DNA from 2 places in the Metabacillus schmidteae genome. Region 2 is predicted to be linked to the other one. Evidence: predicted binding sites of a transcription regulator. Region 2 holds the regulator's gene; the other holds the start of a gene.
The links. Region 2 encodes CtsR, which represses protease genes until heat stress. Its sites were predicted from a motif close to ATGGTCAATAAAGGTCAAACA; they were not measured.
Positions count from the first base shown of each region.

Region 1: the regulator CtsR is predicted to act here: its motif matches at 8,077-8,097, upstream of HWV59_RS10115 (ATP-dependent Clp protease ATP-binding subunit).

Region 1 is NZ_CAESCH010000001.1:2,115,410-2,125,069, forward strand. Features, by position in the region: gene HWV59_RS10075 (divergent polysaccharide deacetylase family protein) at 1-47, opposite strand, end outside; gene HWV59_RS10080 (aspartyl-phosphate phosphatase Spo0E family protein) at 389-640, shown strand; gene HWV59_RS10085 (ZIP family metal transporter) at 680-1,417, opposite strand; gene HWV59_RS10090 (MarR family winged helix-turn-helix transcriptional regulator) at 1,825-2,280, shown strand; gene motB (flagellar motor protein MotB) at 2,329-3,090, opposite strand; gene motA (flagellar motor stator protein MotA) at 3,083-3,883, opposite strand; gene HWV59_RS10105 (hypothetical protein) at 4,286-4,558, opposite strand; gene HWV59_RS10110 (potassium channel family protein) at 4,693-5,712, opposite strand; gene HWV59_RS10115 (ATP-dependent Clp protease ATP-binding subunit) at 5,868-7,994, opposite strand; gene HWV59_RS10120 (YkvI family membrane protein) at 8,237-9,265, shown strand; gene HWV59_RS10125 (metallophosphoesterase family protein) at 9,387-9,660, shown strand, end outside.
Region 2 is NZ_CAESCH010000001.1:427,773-437,432, forward strand. Features, by position in the region: rRNA gene HWV59_RS02010 (23S ribosomal RNA) at 1-1,005, shown strand, start outside; rRNA gene rrf (5S ribosomal RNA) at 1,083-1,198, shown strand; gene HWV59_RS02020 (MgtC/SapB family protein) at 2,127-2,819, shown strand; gene HWV59_RS02025 (CtsR family transcriptional regulator) at 2,945-3,406, shown strand; gene HWV59_RS02030 (UvrB/UvrC motif-containing protein) at 3,422-3,973, shown strand; gene HWV59_RS02035 (protein arginine kinase) at 3,976-5,073, shown strand; gene clpC (ATP-dependent protease ATP-binding subunit ClpC) at 5,070-7,517, shown strand; gene radA (DNA repair protein RadA) at 7,716-9,092, shown strand; gene disA (DNA integrity scanning diadenylate cyclase DisA) at 9,093-9,660, shown strand, end outside.

The sequences.
Region 1 (9,660 bases), 1.7 Mb from region 2:
GGTGTAAAGTTGACAAAAAGAAAACAGAAGACCATGAATATTTTCATATGTAATACTCCTTTATTGATCAATTTTGGAATGATTGTAAAAAAATTTATGCTAAAACAAACTTTTTTTATAACATAACCAATTTAGAACAATAAATGTGTAAAAAAAATGGAAGTTTAGAAAATACATAATGTGGGAATAAAAACATATAAGCCAAGTTAAAGTGAATATGTTTACAATTTTGTCATATTTTATTATGCGAAATATGTCTAAATTTGCGTTAGGCTTTACAGATTTGATAAATTCTGTAATAATTCTTGTCATAATTAAATGGATTTTGATAAAACACACTATTTGAAGTCCTAGATTCCATATAAATGAATAACTAGGAGGCTATGTGATGAATAATACAGACCGTATGAAAACTAGTTTACTCGAGCTAATAAATAATAAAAGAGAAGAAATGATTGAAACCGCGAACAGAGAAGGCTATACAAGTGATTTAGCTGTGAAATGCAGTCAAGATTTGGACGTGCTTTTAAACGAGTATCAACAGATTTTAATAGATGAAAAAAAGCCGAAACGAGGACCGTTTCAGCATTTTGTTCCAAAGATGAAGATGTTTTCACTTCAAGATACGTACTCATATTAATCAAAAAATACAGTGGGAGCACTGTATTTTTTAATTGGATTAAAAGCTATTGATTAAGATGACCATACAAAGAATACCGGTAATAAAAGAGTAGGTGGCAAACTGTTCATTTCCATCACCGTGGGATTCTGGTATTAGCTCTTTGTAGATAATAAATAACATCGCTCCAGCAGCAAAGGCTAAACCATATGGGACAAGAAACTCCACATAGTTAGTTAAATAAAATCCAAGTAACGATGCGACAATTTCTACAGCTCCAGTAGCGGTCGCAATTAGAAATGCTTTTCCTTTTTTGATACTCTGATTGATTAAAAACAGAGCAACTAAAAAGCCTTCAGGGGCATTTTGTAATCCAATTGCAAAAGCAATTAAATTTCCGGTTTCATTTTCACTTACAGAAGATGCATAACTAACCCCAACAGATAATCCCTCAGGTATATTATGCAACGTTATTGCCGCAACGATGAGCAATGCCTTTTCATCAAATTTTATTCCACTTTTGGTATGTTCTAAATCAATATGAGGGATGGCTCTTTCAAGAGAGGTCAGTACTAAAACACCTAAAAATATTCCGATGCATACCTCTACCAACCCGCCATATTTTAAAGATTCCGGTATTAAGCCTAACATCGCAGCAGTCATCATAATTCCAGCTGTAAATGCTAATAAAATGTCTCTCCAGCGATGTGTAATGGTTTTTTGTAGAAAAAGGATTGGTATAGCACCTAATCCTGTTGATAGGGCTGATAAAATACTACCTATTATTACATCAGACATATGAGTTTTCTCCTTTAACTATGGATACCCTTTGTTCAAAATTGCTATTTAGCACTATTATAGCTAAACTAATACGATCAAGAAACAAAATTGTTTGAAATTATACTACGAATGCAAATCTTTTGATTTGAACAAAGAATTCATCGAATTATGTGTGACTTTTTATACACGGAGTAAAAACGACTCTATGTAAGTATATGATGAAGTGGGCTCGGTGTGCTTATGGATCTTTATTTCTAAGATGGGTATTTATTGATACGAACTGAAAACTTGTGTAAGATATTTTTAAACAAAGGTCTTATTTACGCTGAACTTTTTAGGAGTTTGACAATCTGATGAACATAGTCTATTATTATGCTAAATCAATATTTTGAATTCAAGATAATTTTTTTAAAGGGTTGAGAAAAATGGAAAAAACAAAGAATATTGAAGAATCTTTAAAATTTTTTATCGTTCTTTCACGCGCGCATAGGGCTTTTAATGATGTCGTGAATAAACATATATCTACATTTAATTTAAATCCAACCGAGTTTGCTGTTCTTGAGCTGCTATATCATAAAGGTCCACAACCATTACAGCAGATTGGTGGAAAAATACTCCTAGCAAGTGGAAGCATCACATATGTTGTTGATAAATTAGAGCAAAAAGGATTGTTGGAAAGAAGAGCATGTCCTAATGACCGTCGTGTTACACATGCGCAAATCACTGATAATGGACAGCAACTAATTGAAGAGATTTTTCCTGCACATCAAGAAAAAATTGCTGAAATCGTTAGTGTATTGACTGATGAAGAGAAAAACCTAGTTACTGAGCTTCTTAAAAAGGTCGGCTTTCATGCTAATGATATTATGAAAGGTGAGTAAATTTTAAAAAAGGATGATCCTGAAACTTTTAGGATCATCCTTTTTTATTTAATTTTTCTGTTCATACGGTAACACAAGAACTTCAACTCTGCGGTTTTTCTGTCTTCCTTCTTTCGTGTCGTTGCTTGCTACCGGTTTGTATTCACCAAATCCTTTAGCACTAAATGCTTTAGCATCGAGTTTATCATTTTCAATCAGTATTTTCATAAAATTCACAGCGCGCATGACACTTAAGTGCCAGTTTGAATCAAAATCGGAGTTGTTAATAGGGACATTGTCTGTATGACCGCTAACAATAATGTTCCGAGGAGGATTCATAACAAGTAATTCAGATATTTCCCTTGCCAAATGAACATCCTTAGATCGTATGTCTGCACTGCCTGAATCGAAGAAAATATCATTTAAAATTGTAATCATTAATCCTTCGTCAGTTAAAGTTGTTTGTAAGTTTGATTCAAGATTATTTTCTTTAATATAAGTATTTATTTTATCCTGTACTTTTTGTAAGTTCTGTTGTTCTATACGTTTTTGGGCTTCTTCTATATTTTCTTCAGATTGCTCTTTATCCATATTGAGTTGCTCCGTTTGAGCTTCTGGTGTTGGGCTGGGGTACTCCAACACACTAGTCCCGCCGGTAAAGGCTGCATTTAATGATCTGGCGATTTGTTGGAATTTCTGTGCATCAACTGAACTCATAGCAAATAGAACAATGAAAAGTGCAAGAAGTAATGTTAATAAGTCAGCATAAGGGACAAGCCATGACTCATCTACATGTTCATCATGATGTTTATGTTTTTTCTTTTTAGCCATCTATGCTCTCTCCCTCAGAAATAGAAGCATTTAATTTATTTCTTTCAGCAACAGGTAAATACGTGGCTAATTTCTGTTCAATTGCTTTTGGTGCTTGTCCTTCTAATACCGAAAGCACACCTTCGATGATTACCTGCTTTACCTTAGCTTCCTGTCTTGATTTGCGCTTTAATTTGTTTGCAAATGGATGCCAAAGAACATAGCCTGTAAATATTCCTAATAGTGTTGCAACGAATGCAGCACTAATAGCATGACCCAAAGCATCTGTATTGCTCATATCAGAAAGAGCAGCGATTAATCCAACTACTGCTCCAAGTACACCAAGGGTTGGGGCATATGTTCCTGCTTGGGTGAAAATAGAGGCATTGGCCTGATGACGATCTTCCATCGCTTCAATTTCTTCGGTCATAACATCGCGTATAAATTCTGCGTTTTGACCATCAACAGCCATTAATAACCCACTCTTTAGGAAGGGATCATCAACTTCAGTTATCTTTGCTTCAAGTGCTAGTAAGCCTTCCTTACGGGCAACTTGAGCCCACTCAGAGAATAAAGGAATTAATTCTTGAATAGTAAATGTTTTTTGTTCTTTGAAAATGACTCCAAATAGTTTTGGGACCTTTTTAATTTCGCTGGTAGGGAATGCAATCACAACCGCAGCAGCTGTACCTAAAATAATAATTAATAATGCAGCCGGATTAATAAGTACGACGGGACTAACACCTTTCATAAACATCCCAACTCCAACAGCAATTGCTGCTAATAGTAAACCAAGTAATGACGTTTTATCCATTGTAAATCACCAAATTCCTCAAATTTTTCTTATGTATTATATCGGAGGAAAAAGGAAAAACTTTAGGTTTTTTCAAGAGAAGTTGTGAAAAGAATATGACAAAGAGGGCGATTATCATATTCTTTTCATTGATCAACTGTTTTTAGGGGGAGAAGTATTTAGCACATCATTATTTTGATTTTCATACATATTCATTTCAATTAGTTGGACTTCAATTTCTTCTACAAAAAATTCGTAAAGTATTTTATGTGTGTACTCATTAAAAAACATCACTTTTCATCTCCAATCAACGATTTTGTTAATTTCATCATAGAGGAGATATGAAAATATGACGTCGGCAAACTGATGGAAAAATAGATCAGTAATGAGAAGGAGATTATTCAGTCGTTTGACTGAGCATGATTAACTAAAAAGGAGTGCAATACCAAAATAGTAGAAGGGGAGTAAAGTAATGATCAGATTGCAGTAGAACAATAAACGAGAGTAGAAGCTTGAATTTTTTTCTGATGCGATCATTGCTAAGAGTGCACCAAATAAACTCGTACTGCAAAATAATGCTATTCCAAAGCCGACTCCTAATTTAAAGTGTAACAAAATGAATCCAATGGCAGAGCCATTAAATAGGAGAAAAAAGAATGAAATAAATAGTAGAATCGTTGTTGATCGTCCTTTCATAAACAACACCTCATAGCATGTATATGTGTTTTGGAGACATGCCATGCCAATGTTTAATATCAGAAAAAAGATATGGGGAAAAGCAAGTGAGAAAATAGGGAGGAAGTTTTAGATTCTCACTTGTTCTATGGCAGTTAAGTAATGATATTCATATAACTATCATCATTACAAATAATGAATAAATTTGCTTCTTCAGGTATCCTTTCATGAAGTCGATTAATTATTGAAAAATCATTGCCGTTTGAAATTAGAAGTGCTCCATGTTTAGAAAGGTCCTTTCTTGCATCTTCATAAGTTCTCCATTCTGATTTTTTAGGAACAGAGTATAAGTCATATCCTTCATTGCTTGTGAGTTGCCGAATGACTTCACTTGATCCATTAAATAGTATAGAACGTGCAGCAAGATGTGCAGCTGTGTCGTTAGCCGTTATGTATTCATTAACATTTACATGCGCAAAAGCATTAATATGTGCTGAATTCGTAACCTCACAGAGAGTATATAGTTTTTTGCTTTTCTCCTTTTCAATGCCTTTAATCATAGAAGCGATTAATAATGTGTGACCATCAGCCTGAGAAGCAGTTTGAAGATCGTCAGGAGAAAAGATCATAATAGATTTAGATTGAAGGATATTTGCTTGATCAAGTACAGAAGTATTCGCAGGATTTCCTTTTACAAACTCTACTCTGTCATGGTGGAGAGGTGTTTTAGGTAAATGCTCATCAATGATAACAACCTGGATATGTTCAAATGCTTTTAAAAGTTCATCAAGTGTAATAGCAGCCTTTTTTGTCCAATTGATTAATAGAATGTGATTTTTCGTCGTTATCGTCAATTTTCCTTCCTCCTTTAATCGTTTTCGAATGCTAAAGAAATCGATTACTTTTCCGATAAAAATACTCATAAGTCCAATTCCAATAATGTATAAAAACATAGCAAAGATTTTTCCGCTTACTGTTGCAGGTGAAACATCTCCATATCCAACAGTAGCAACAGTTGTCATCGTCCACCATAGACCTTCGAATGGAGTAGTAAATGTTTCAGGTTCAATATAATAAATAATATAACTACTTGATAGTACAAGAGTTATAGTCGCGAGAATAAGTACCCAACTATTCATTTGAAGGGCCTTTAAAAAAAATCGTATCAATAACATGGTATATCCCTCCTTGTGTTGAAGATGTTTATAAATAGTACATTATGAAAATAGTAACATAAAAAGGGTCTTTTTTTTTAGTTGATTTAGAAGAGCTTTTACTAAAAAAACATCCATAAGAAAAGGATTGTCCAATTCAGACAATCCTTCAGTGGTTAACAACTTATAATGATGATGTCATTATTTTCTACATCAACGATAAGTTGTTTAATTTTTTCCTGATCTAACAAAAGGTCTGTAATTTTATCTTCTACATGCTCTTGAATAACCCTGCGTAGTGGACGGGCTCCAAATGCTGGATGATAGCCAAGTGTCGCCAGCTTTTCTTTAGCTTCATCAGTAACTGTTATGGAAATCTCTTGTTCTAATAAGGATTCAGCGAGCTCGTCCATCATTAGTGTCGTAATTTTTATGAGGTCTTCTTTTTCTAATGAAGAGAACTCAATGATGTTATCAAATCGATTCAAAAATTCAGGTTTAAAGAATGCTCCTAACGATTCTAAAAGCTTACTTTCTTCAACTGCAGTATTAGAAGAGGTTTCAAAGCCAACAGTCACACGTTTTTCTCCGACACCAGCATTACTTGTCATGATAATGACTGTATCTTTAAAGCTAACTGTTCTACCTTGACTATCTGTTAGGCGACCATCCTCTAAAATTTGTAAAAACATATGCTGAACATCAGGGTGAGCTTTTTCAATTTCATCTAATAATATAATGCTATATGGGTTTCGACGAACTTTTTCTGTTAGCTGCCCGGCTTCGTCATGACCAACATAACCTGGAGGTGAACCGATAATTTTTGAAACAGTATGTTTCTCCATATACTCACTCATATCAAGGCGAATCATTGCATCTTTTGTACCAAATAACTCTTCTGCCAATGATTTAGTAAGCTCGGTTTTACCAACACCAGTTGGACCAATAAATAGGAAGGAACCAATTGGTCTAGTTTTAGATTTCAGACCGGCTCTGCTTCGTCTAATTGCTTTTGCAACCTTTTTAACCGCATCTTCTTGGCCAATCACTTTATTAGAAAGGTTTTTTTCTAAATGTTTCATTTGTGATTGCTCATGTTGCTGAAGCTTTCCAACTGGAATACCTGTTTTAGATTCGATAATCGTTTGAATATCTTCGACAGTAACGTTTAGGTTTTCAGTAGCTTCATATTGATTTATTTGTGCTTCTAGCTTTATTTCTTCATCTCGTAGCTTTGCAGCTAGTTCATAGTTTTCAGCATTTGTTGCCTCTTGTTTTTCATTTTTTAATTGAACTAAACGCTTCTCAATTTCATTATTAGTAGGTGAGAGTTGCATTAAGTTCTTTTTCGAACCTGCTTCATCAAGTAAGTCAATCGCTTTATCTGGAAGATATCTATCCTGAATGTAGCGATGTGAGAGATTTACGCAAGCCTTAATGGCTTCATCGGAGTAAGTAACTTGATGGTAGCTTTCATATTTTACTTGAATTCCTTTGAGAATCTCAACCGCTTTTTCAAGAGTAGGTTCATGAACCATTACTGGTTGGAAGCGTCTTTCTAAAGCTGCGTCTTTTTCAATCTGACGGTATTCCTTTAAGGTGGTTGCTCCAACTAATTGTAATTCACCTCTAGCTAAAGCAGGTTTTAAAATATTTCCGGCATCCATGGAGCCTTCGGCAGATCCTGCACCTACTACTTGATGAATTTCATCAATAAAAAGAATGATATTTTTACGGTTTTGTAACTCTTCAATTAACTTCTTCATTCTTTCTTCAAATTGGCCTCTAATACCTGTGTTTGCGACTAGTGATGCAACGTCAAGTAAATAAACCTCTTTGTTTGCAAGCTTAGCAGGGACAGTTCCATTTATAATTTTTAGGGCAAGACCTTCCACAACTGCTGTCTTTCCAACACCTGGCTCACCAATAAGGACAGGGTTGTTTTTATTACGACGGTTTAAAATCTCAATAACCCGGTCTACTTCATCCTCACGTCCAATGACAGGATCAATGATACCCGCACGTGCAGCAGAAGTTAAATTTCTACCTAGTTGGTCAAGAATACCTCCTCCACCTTGCTGAGCTTGTGTCTGCGTTTGTTCCATACCTGATGATTGTGGTTGAAAACCTTTGAAAAAATGATCAAATGAAAATGAAGATAATCCTCCTGTTAAACCAGTAGGAATAGCTTGTTTATATGATGCATAGCATTCTGGACATAAAGTTAGTTGTTTTTGTTGTTTGTTAATTTGAATATTTAAATGAATAGTAGCTTTATTTGTTTTACAGTTTTCGCATTGCATTATTCAAAACTCCTTTTCATAATAGTCGTGATGAGTAGGTTCTGACCAACTTTGACTAATGGGATAAAAAATAAAGATCATTTATTTGACCTTCTTTGACCATAGTATACTTTGACCTTTTTTGACTTTCAACTATTTTGATTTAAGCAATTCTTTCCAAGCGTTTAGAAACGAATTAGAATCTTCCTATTTTTCCTTCATATAATGATACAAGCTTGTATAACTTTAGTGAGGTGTACTGGATGAGAAGATCTTGGATCGCTCCTTTTCAAATAGCGGCTGTTTATATAGGGACTGTTGTGGGAGCTGGATTTGCAACTGGAAGAGAGATTGTTGAATTTTTTACAAAATACGGCGTTTTTGGACTTGCAGGTATCTTGTTAGCTGGGATTCTTTTTATGTTTGTTGGAACGAAAATGCTTATTTTATCCAAAAGGATACAAGCTACATCGTACCAGGATGTGATGATTTATTTATTTGGGATAAAATTCGGCAGATTCGTCAATATATTTATGCTTATTGTGTTAGTAGGATTAACATCCATCATGTTATCAGGAGCAGGAGCTATTTTTAAAGAACAGCTTGGCTTATCAGTTCGACTTGGTGTGGTCATTACCATATTGTTGACGATTGCTGTTATGACTTTCGGAATAAAAGGACTTTTTAGTGTGAATCTTATTGTCGTTCCAATGTTGATTGTTTTTAGTTTGTTGTTAGCTGTACAAGCATTTTCGATCGATTCATTTCAAATATTACCTGAACAATCTTCAGCATCGTATAAATGGATTCTCTCAAGCTTTTCATATGCTGCATTTAATTTAACGATGTCAGCAGCAGTTCTTGTCCCATTAGCAACTGAAATAAATGATGAAAAAATATTAAAAAGAGGAGGGATGATAGGAGGTTTTTTTCTCACAGCTATTTTAATTAGTAGTCATATCGCTCTCTCTTCGTTACCAAATGTGGAAATATTTGATATTCCAATGGCAGAGGTAATGAAATCAACACTGTATGTCGTTTATTATATATATATTGCAGTAATATATGGAGAAGTATTTACTTCGGTTATTGGTAATCTGTATGGACTTGAAAGACAAATTGCTTCATTTATAAATGTGCCAAGTATAATTATTGTGTGTGCGATTTTGTGTATAGCGGCATTTATCAGTAAGATCGGGTATAGTTCTTTAATCTCTTCTTTATATCCAATATTTGGATACGTTTGTTTAGGAATGCTTGTCTTATTGATCGTTAAAAAAGTGCCGGAATGATCGCAGTTTTGTGCTAAACTAAAGAAATAAATACACTGAAGTCGTTTTGCAAAGAATTCGCAATTGACTTCGGTTTTCTTAAAGGACAAGCTGCCAAGACGTGATGAGGAGGCTATATGTTATGGAACAAATTGCTATTATTTCTGATATACATGGAAACATACCTGCACTGACATCTGTACTAGAAGATATAGAAAAAAGAGGAATAAAAAGGATTTTCTGTCTTGGAGATTTAGTAGGAAAAGGACCAGGGTCTTCTGAGGCAATTGAAAAAATCAAACAATCATGTGAGATGGTTTTAAAGGGGAATTGGGATGATTTTATTACGAAAGAGACTGATTTTGAAGCATTAAAATGGCATCAAAAACAATTAACAGATGAACAAAATGGTTATC
Region 2 (9,660 bases):
CAGTAAACGGCGGCCGTAACTATAACGGTCCTAAGGTAGCGAAATTCCTTGTCGGGTAAGTTCCGACCCGCACGAAAGGCGTAACGATCTGGGCACTGTCTCAACGAGAGACTCGGTGAAATTATAGTACCTGTGAAGATGCAGGTTACCCGCGACAGGACGGAAAGACCCCGTGGAGCTTTACTGTAGCCTGATATTGAATTTTGGTACAGCTTGTACAGGATAGGTAGGAGCCTGAGAAGCCGGAGCGCTAGCTTCGGTGGAGGCGTCGGTGGGATACTACCCTGGCTGTATTGAAATTCTAACCCACAGCCCTGATCGGGCTGGGAGACAGTGTCAGGTGGGCAGTTTGACTGGGGCGGTCGCCTCCTAAAATGTAACGGAGGCGCCCAAAGGTTCCCTCAGAATGGTTGGAAATCATTCGTAGAGTGTAAAGGCACAAGGGAGCTTGACTGCGAGACCTACAAGTCGAGCAGGGACGAAAGTCGGGCTTAGTGATCCGGTGGTTCCGCATGGAAGGGCCATCGCTCAACGGATAAAAGCTACCCCGGGGATAACAGGCTTATCTCCCCCAAGAGTCCACATCGACGGGGAGGTTTGGCACCTCGATGTCGGCTCATCGCATCCTGGGGCTGTAGTCGGTCCCAAGGGTTGGGCTGTTCGCCCATTAAAGCGGTACGCGAGCTGGGTTCAGAACGTCGTGAGACAGTTCGGTCCCTATCCGTCGTGGGCGTAGGAAATTTGAGAGGAGCTGTCCTTAGTACGAGAGGACCGGGATGGACGCACCGCTGGTGTACCAGTTGTCTTGCCAAAGGCATAGCTGGGTAGCTATGTGCGGAAGGGATAAGTGCTGAAAGCATCTAAGCATGAAGCCCCCCTCAAGATGAGATTTCCCATCACACTAGTGAGTAAGATCCCTGAAAGATGATCAGGTTGATAGGTCAGAGGTGGAAGCGCGGTGACGTGTGGAGCTGACTGATACTAATCGATCGAGGACTTAACCTAATAAAAGCGTAAGCTTAGTGAATTGAATTGTGAATCGTTATCTAGTTTTGAAGGAATATGCCTTCAAACTTATATTATTTGGTGATGATGGCGAAGAGGTCACACCCGTTCCCATGCCGAACACGGAAGTTAAGCTCTTCAGCGCCGATGGTAGTTGGGGGTTTCCCCCTGTGAGAGTAGGACGTTGCCAAGTAAGAAGAGGAAAAAGATCAGTAGAGATACTGGTCTTTTTTTATATGAATTTAAAAAATAATATAAACCGAAGGTTTAGTCTGTAAAGAGGTAGAGACAAAGTAAACTTACTAGCCTGAGGCTTGGGAGAAGCAAGAAGATCAAGGAAGTGCCGAGAGAGAAGACCGGAATGTGCGCAGTTGGCACATGAGGATCTGAACGAACAAGCTGACGCGGAGATTCGCCGCTTATCGCAAGCCGAAATCCGAACACGGAAGTTAAGCTCTCAGCGCCGATGGTAGTTGGGGGTTTCCCCCTGTGAGAGTAGGACATCACCAAGTAAGAAGAGGGAAAAGATCAGTAGAGATACTGGTCTTTTTTGCATGAATTAAATGATTGTAGAAAAACCGAAGGTTTTATCGTAAAGAGGTAGAAACAAAATATACTGTGGATTTTTGGTGAAATTTGTAGAATAGTAGATAAATTAAAATAATCGAAGATAAATTGCTGAAAATCGAAGATAAAATGAAGTAATCGAAGATAAATACACATCATCGAAAATAAATTAATTTAACCCTATGTTAGTGTCTACGCACACAGGCACATGACACTGAACGAACAAGCTGACGCGGAGATTCGCCGCTAATCGCAAACTGAAATCCGACCACGGATATTAAGGTCTCAGCGCCGATGGCAGTTGGGGAGATCCCCCAGAGAGTAGGACATCGCCAAGGAAGAGAAGTAACAGATCAGTAGTTCAATTTGATCTTTATAATATGGAATTCAGCTGATGAATCATATTCTCTAACACTTCTTTGTTATCGTAAAATAAAAAAGTTCTTATGTGATTTAGTATTTAAATAAAAAAATTTGAATATTTGTGTTTGATGGGACACAATCGCGTATATATATAATAAAATACAATGTTTAACTAACTAGGAGAAATGCATATGGAGTTGTTGGGATATATTGATGATGATACATATACGATGTTTTTCCGAATCTTAATTGCAGCGATATTGTGTGGGATTATTGGGTTAGAGCGTGAATTTAAAAGTCATCCTGCTGGCTTTAGAACTCATTTATTAGTTGGAATTGGTTCGTGTTTGATGATGATTCTATCCCTTTATGGTTTTGAGGATTATCTTACGATTAATAGTCAATTTGATCCTTCAAGAATTCCTTCCTACGTTATAAGTGGAATTGGATTTCTTGGTGGAGGAACAATATTAGTTAAAGGAGCTACAGTCAGGGGTCTCACAACCGCCGCTTCTATTTGGATTGTTGCAGGGTTAGGATTAATCATTGGCTCTGGAATGTATATATTAGCATCGTTTACTACAATAATTGTCCTAATGTGTTTAATCTTCCTAAATAAACTTGAAGAGTATATGGAAGTGAAAAAAACGAGAAGAAAAATGAAAGTCGTCGTTCAATCAACTCGATCTTCGGTAGATGAGGTGATTGAAAAATTATTATCCTATAAGATTAAAACAAATAAAGTTGTTATGACTTCATGTAAGAAAGAAAGAGACGGTAAAGTCACCTTTTATTATCAGTTTGATATAGATGTTGATTTAACTCAACACGGAATACTTGAAGAGGTTCTTATAGAAATAAGTGAAGTGGAAAAAATTTATTAAAGAGGTTTTACAAGCTTCAAATTTGGCAATATTTAAAATGAAACAGAAGAGTTGAAAAATTTTTCTGTTCGTTTTATATTTAGATTAAAGTCAAATATAGTCAAAGTCAGGGAGGGGGAGGTTGGGTGAGAAATATTTCAGACATTATTGAACAGTACTTAAAAAGTGTACTGGACAGTAGTGGAAGAGAAATTGTTGAAATAAAGCGCAGTGAAATTGCGGATCGATTTCAATGTGTGCCTTCACAGATAAACTATGTTATTAATACAAGATTTACAATTGAACGAGGTTACGTGGTTGAGAGTAAACGTGGTGGGGGAGGTTATATCCGAATTATTAAAGTTCGCGCTGATAACCAAGCACATCTGCTGGAACAGATATTACGTTTAATTAGCCAACGACTATCACAGGTTGCTGCTGAGGATATTATTGGCAGATTAGTTACAGAGGAAGTTATTTCTGCACGTGAAGCAAAGCTTATGTTAAGTGTTATTGACCGTTCCGTTTTATATATTGAGCTTCCCCATCGGGATGAATTGAGGGCAAGAATGGTTAAAGCCATGTTAACTTCATTGAAATATAAGTGAAAGTAGGGGAGACGGATGATTTGCCAGGAATGTAATGAAAGGCCGGCAACGTTTCACTTTACAAAAGTGATCAATGGTGAAAAAACAGAAGTTCATATTTGTGAGCATTGTGCAAAAGAAAATAGTGAGCTTTTTATGTTTAATTCAAATACAGGTTTTTCACTAAATAACCTTTTAACAGGCCTGCTAAATATGGATCATGGCCTTGCAAAGTCGGAAGAGAAAAGTGTTTTTAAAACAGAAGAAGTCCTGCAATGTGATCGTTGTAAGATGACTTTTCATCAGTTTAAAAAGGTTGGAAGATTTGGCTGTGCTAACTGCTATTCTACATTTAAGGATTATATAACACCAATTCTTAGACGGGTACATGGGGGAAATACAGTTCATTCAGGGAAAATACCTAAAAGAATTGGCGGCAATCTTCATGTTAGGAAAAAGATTGAACAATTAAAGAGTCAAATTCATAGTTATATTGATCAGGAAGAGTTTGAACAGGCCGCTAAAGTCCGGGATGAAATTAGGATGCTTGAAAAGAAAATAAGCAGCTCCAATGAGGAGGGATCATAAGCATGTCACTCCAAAACTTTATGAATAAAGCAATGAGTGCTTGGATGAACCAAGAAGGTCCTGATTCAGATATTGTGTTGAGCAGTCGTATTCGTTTAGCTCGAAATATCGAAAAGTATAAATTTCCAACACTTTCTACAAATGAAGAGTTACAAGATGTTCTAAATTTCTTTGAAAACACATATGCAAATAAAACATTCCAAAATATTGGTCAGTTGGAGCTTCTAAAGATGAATGATCTGCAACCAATTCAAAAGAGGGTGTTAGTAGAAAAGCATTTAATTAGTCCTAATCTTGCTGACCATTCCATTTATGGAGGGTGCTTACTTTCGGATAATGAAGAAGTTAGTATTATGCTAAATGAAGAAGACCATATTCGTATTCAGTGTTTGTTTCCAGGATTTCAGCTTGGAGAAGCATTGAATATGGCCAACCAATTGGATGATTGGATTGAAAATGAAGTGGATTATGCATTTGATGAACAAAGAGGTTATTTAACAAGTTGTCCTACAAACGTAGGAACAGGGCTTAGAGCCTCAGTGATGATGCACTTACCTGCATTGGTCCTCACTCAAAAAATTAACCGAATTATTCCGGCAATTAATCAATTAGGATTAGTTGTTAGAGGAATTTATGGTGAAGGTAGCGAAGCTATAGGGAATCTCTTTCAAATCTCTAATCAAATTACATTAGGTAAATCTGAAAAAGACATTGTAGATGATTTGATTAGTGTTGTTCAACAATTGATTGACCAAGAGAGATCAACCCGCGAAGCCCTTTATCAATCTTCGCATATTCAACTTGAGGATCGGGTTTATCGTTCCTTTGGAACCTTAGCATACAGCCGCATTATTGAATCAAATGAGACGGCAAAGTGTTTATCCGATGTTCGTCTGGGAATTGATTTAGGTATTATAAAAGACGTATCCAGGACAATTCTCAACGAACTTATGATTTTAACTCAACCAGGGTTTTTACAGCAGTATTTTGGTGGACCATTACGTCCTAACGAAAGAGATATTCGACGGGCAGCACTAATTAGGGAGCGTCTAAATCTAGAAATGGATCGTAATAAACGGATGGAGGATGATGAATCATGATGTTTGGAAGATTTACAGAGCGTGCTCAAAAGGTATTAGCACTAGCACAAGAAGAAGCAGTTCGTTTAGGCCATAATAATATTGGAACAGAGCATATTCTATTAGGTCTTGTTAGCGAAGGAGAAGGCATTGCAGCTAAAGCGTTGTTAGCGTTAGGGCTAGGACCTGATAAGATTCAAAAAGAGGTAGAGGGCTTAATCGGAAGAGGTCAAGATGCATCCCAAACAATCCACTATACACCAAGAGCAAAAAAAGTTATTGAACTATCAATGGATGAAGCTAGAAAGCTAGGTCATTCTTATGTAGGAACAGAACATATTCTGCTTGGTCTTATCCGTGAAGGTGAAGGAGTAGCAGCAAGAGTACTTAATAATTTAGGAGTAAGTCTAAATAAAGCAAGACAACAGGTTCTTCAATTACTAGGAAGCAATGAATCGTCAGCAAATCACCAGGGCGGAGGTATTACAAATGCTAATACACCAACCCTGGACAGCTTAGCTAGAGATTTAACAGCTATTGCTAGAGAAGGTAGCTTAGATCCTGTAATTGGTAGAAGTAAAGAAATTCAACGTGTAATTGAAGTATTAAGCAGACGTACTAAGAATAACCCGGTACTAATTGGGGAGCCTGGTGTAGGTAAAACAGCTATTGCCGAAGGTTTAGCTCAACAGATTGTACAAAACGAAGTACCGGAAATTTTAAGAGATAAACGTGTTATGACATTAGACATGGGAACTGTTGTTGCTGGTACAAAGTACCGTGGTGAGTTTGAAGACCGTCTTAAAAAAGTAATGGACGAAATTCGCCAGGCAGGGAATATTATTCTGTTTATTGATGAATTACACACATTAATTGGTGCTGGTGGCGCTGAAGGTGCAATTGATGCCTCAAATATTTTAAAACCATCATTAGCAAGAGGTGAGTTGCAGTGTATCGGGGCAACTACACTTGATGAATATAGAAAATATATCGAAAAAGATGCAGCATTGGAGCGTAGGTTCCAACCAATACAAGTAGATGAGCCAACTGTTGATGAAAGTATTCAGATTTTAAAAGGATTACGTGACCGCTATGAGGCACATCACAGAGTTTCTATTACGGATGAGGCAATCGATGCAGCTGTAAAGTTATCTGACCGCTATATTTCTGACCGCTTTCTACCAGATAAAGCAATTGATTTAATTGACGAAGCAGGCTCAAAAGTACGTTTACGATCTTTTACTACACCTCCAAATTTAAAAGAGCTCGAATTGAAGCTTGAAGAAATTCGCAAGGAGAAAGATGCTTCAGTTCAAAGTCAAGAATTTGAAAAAGCAGCATCTTTACGTGATACAGAACAACGTTTGCGCGAGCAATTAGAGGAAACAAAGAAAACGTGGAAAGAAAAGCAAGGACAAGAAAACACTGAAGTTACGGTTGAAGATATTGCAATGGTTGTTTCGAGCTGGACGGGTGTTCCTGTATCGAAATTAGCTCAAACCGAAACAGATAAACTTCTTAACATGGAAAGCATTCTTCATTCCAGAGTAGTTGGTCAGGAAGAAGCCGTCGTGGCTGTCGCAAAAGCAGTTCGACGTGCTCGTGCCGGATTAAAAGATCCTAAACGTCCGATTGGTTCCTTTATTTTCTTAGGACCTACAGGTGTCGGAAAAACTGAGCTTGCCAGAGCATTAGCTGAATCTATCTTCGGTGATGAAGATGCAATGATTCGGATTGATATGTCAGAATATATGGAGAAGCACTCTACATCTCGTCTAGTTGGTTCACCTCCAGGATATGTTGGATATGATGAAGGTGGTCAGTTAACTGAGAAAGTAAGAAGAAAACCATATTCTGTAGTGCTTTTAGATGAAATTGAAAAGGCACATCCTGATGTATTTAATATCTTGCTTCAAGTGTTGGAAGATGGGCGACTAACTGATTCTAAAGGACGTACAGTAGACTTTAGAAACACAATTTTAATTATGACATCAAATGTTGGAGCTAGTGAGTTAAAACGAAATAAATACGTAGGATTCAATGTACAGGATGAAACACAAAATTACAAAGATATGAAGGGTAAAGTCATGAATGAACTGAAACGTGCATTCAGACCGGAATTTATTAACCGTATCGATGAAATTATCGTGTTCCATTCTTTAGAGAAGAAACATTTAAAAGAAATCGTATCATTAATGTCCGATCAATTAACAAAACGATTAAAAGAGCAAGATCTGTCTCTAGAGCTAACTGAAGCTGCTAAGGAAAAGATTGCAGACGAAGGTATTGATCTAGAGTACGGAGCAAGACCATTACGTCGTTCTATACAGAAAAATGTTGAAGACCGTCTTTCTGAAGAGCTATTAAAAGGAGCAATTAATAAAGGTCAAAAAATCATTTTAGATGTTGAGAATGGCGAATTTGTTGTCAAAACAGATGAAAAAGAAGAAGTAAAGGCAAATTAAAAAAGGTTGAGGCACACTTTATGTTGTGTGCCTCACTTTCTTTTTAATAAATCAAATTCCACTTACATATTCAATGCATGTGATAAAATCTTAAGAACAATAGTCTGACATGCACAATTTATCCCCAATTGAATTGTTTTTATTTCATATCATAATTGGCTCGTCTACTAGCTAACCTAATAAGAGAGGAATATATGAATGGCTAAATCAAAGGTGAAATTTATTTGTCAGTCCTGTGGGTATGAATCGCCCAAATGGATGGGAAAATGCCCAGGGTGTGGTGAGTGGAACAAGATGACAGAAGAAGTATTAAAATCTGCATCACCACGAAGAGCAGTGTTTGCTCATTCTAACCAAACTGTACAAAAACCCTCCCCTATAACAACCATCGAAACAACCCAAGAACCTAGAATATATACAAATTTAAAAGAATTTAACCGTGTATTAGGTAGCGGAATTGTAAAAGGATCTTTAGTACTTATTGGTGGAGACCCTGGAATTGGAAAATCAACATTGTTACTACAAGTATCCTCCCAGCTGGCGGATAACGGAAATGATGTTTTATATATTTCAGGTGAGGAATCGGTAAAGCAAACAAAATTAAGAGCGGATCGTTTAGGTGTAAAGTCAAACAAATTATTAGTTTTATCAGAAACAGATTTAAGTTTTATTTCAAAAGCTATTGAAGATACGAACCCTTCCTTTGTTGTAGTAGATTCAATACAAACTGTCTATCATAGTGAAATAAGCTCAGCACCAGGTAGTGTATCTCAAGTTAGAGAATCAACTGCAGAATTGATGAGAATTGCTAAAACAAAAGGTATTGCAATTTTCATTGTTGGTCATGTTACAAAAGAGGGTTCCATAGCCGGACCTAGACTACTTGAACATATGGTTGATACAGTCCTTTATTTTGAGGGAGAGCGACATCATACATACCGAATTCTGCGTGCTGTAAAAAACCGTTTTGGCTCGACAAATGAAATGGGCATTTTTGAGATGAAGGAAGCTGGTTTAGAAGAGGTTCTAAATCCATCGGAGATATTTCTAGAAGAGCGTTCAAAGGGAGCTGCAGGCTCAACTGTAGTTGCCTCTATGGAAGGTACAAGGTCTGTTTTAGTTGAAATTCAAGCACTTATATCCCCGACGAGTTTTGGAAATCCACGCAGGATGGCCACAGGTATAGATCACAATCGAGTGCCGCTATTAATGGCTGTTTTAGAAAAACGTGTAGGTCTTTTATTGCAAAATCAAGATGCATACTTGAAAGTAGCAGGTGGTGTAAAACTGGATGAACCTGCTATTGATTTAGCTGTGGCGGTAAGTATCGCCTCAAGCTTTAAAGATGCCCCCCCTAAACCGACGGACGTTATAATTGGTGAGGTAGGTTTAACAGGAGAAGTTCGAAGAGTGTCAAGGATTGAACAAAGAGTGATCGAGGCAGCTAAGCTGGGCTTTAAGCGAGCAGTCATACCACACGCAAATATAGGGGGATGGAACCCACCAGAAGATATTGAAATAATAGGAGTAAAAAATGTAGCGGAGGCTCTCCAAAAAACGTTAGGAGGATCGTAAATGACAGAGGTAGAGAGTAAGTCAGGTGAAAAGACCTTAAACGAAATTCTACAGTTTGTTGCACCCGGGACACCCATAAGAGAAGGGATTGAAAATGTTCTCCGTGCAAAAACAGGTGGTTTAATTGTTGTTGGCCATAACGAAAAGGTTAAAAAGATTATTGATGGCGGATTTGCAATCGGATGTGCATTTTCGTCGGCTCATTTGTATGAGCTGGCAAAAATGGATGGAGCCATTATTTTAAGTGACTCTGGAAACAAAATTATGTATGCAAATGCACAACTGGTCCCTGACTCCTCAATTTATTCCTCAGAAACTGGAATGAGGCACAGAACAGCAGAGCGTGTCGCGAAACAGACCGGAAATTTAGTTATTGCTATTTCTCAAAGAAGGAATGTCATTACGTTATATCATGGTGAGCTAAGATATGCCTTGCGTGATATAGGTGTTATCTTAACAAAAGCTAATCAGGCTATTCAAACATTGGAAAAATATAAATTAGTACTGGACCAATCGATTTTAACATTAGGTGCATTAGAGTTGGAAGAACTCGTTACCTTTAAAGAAG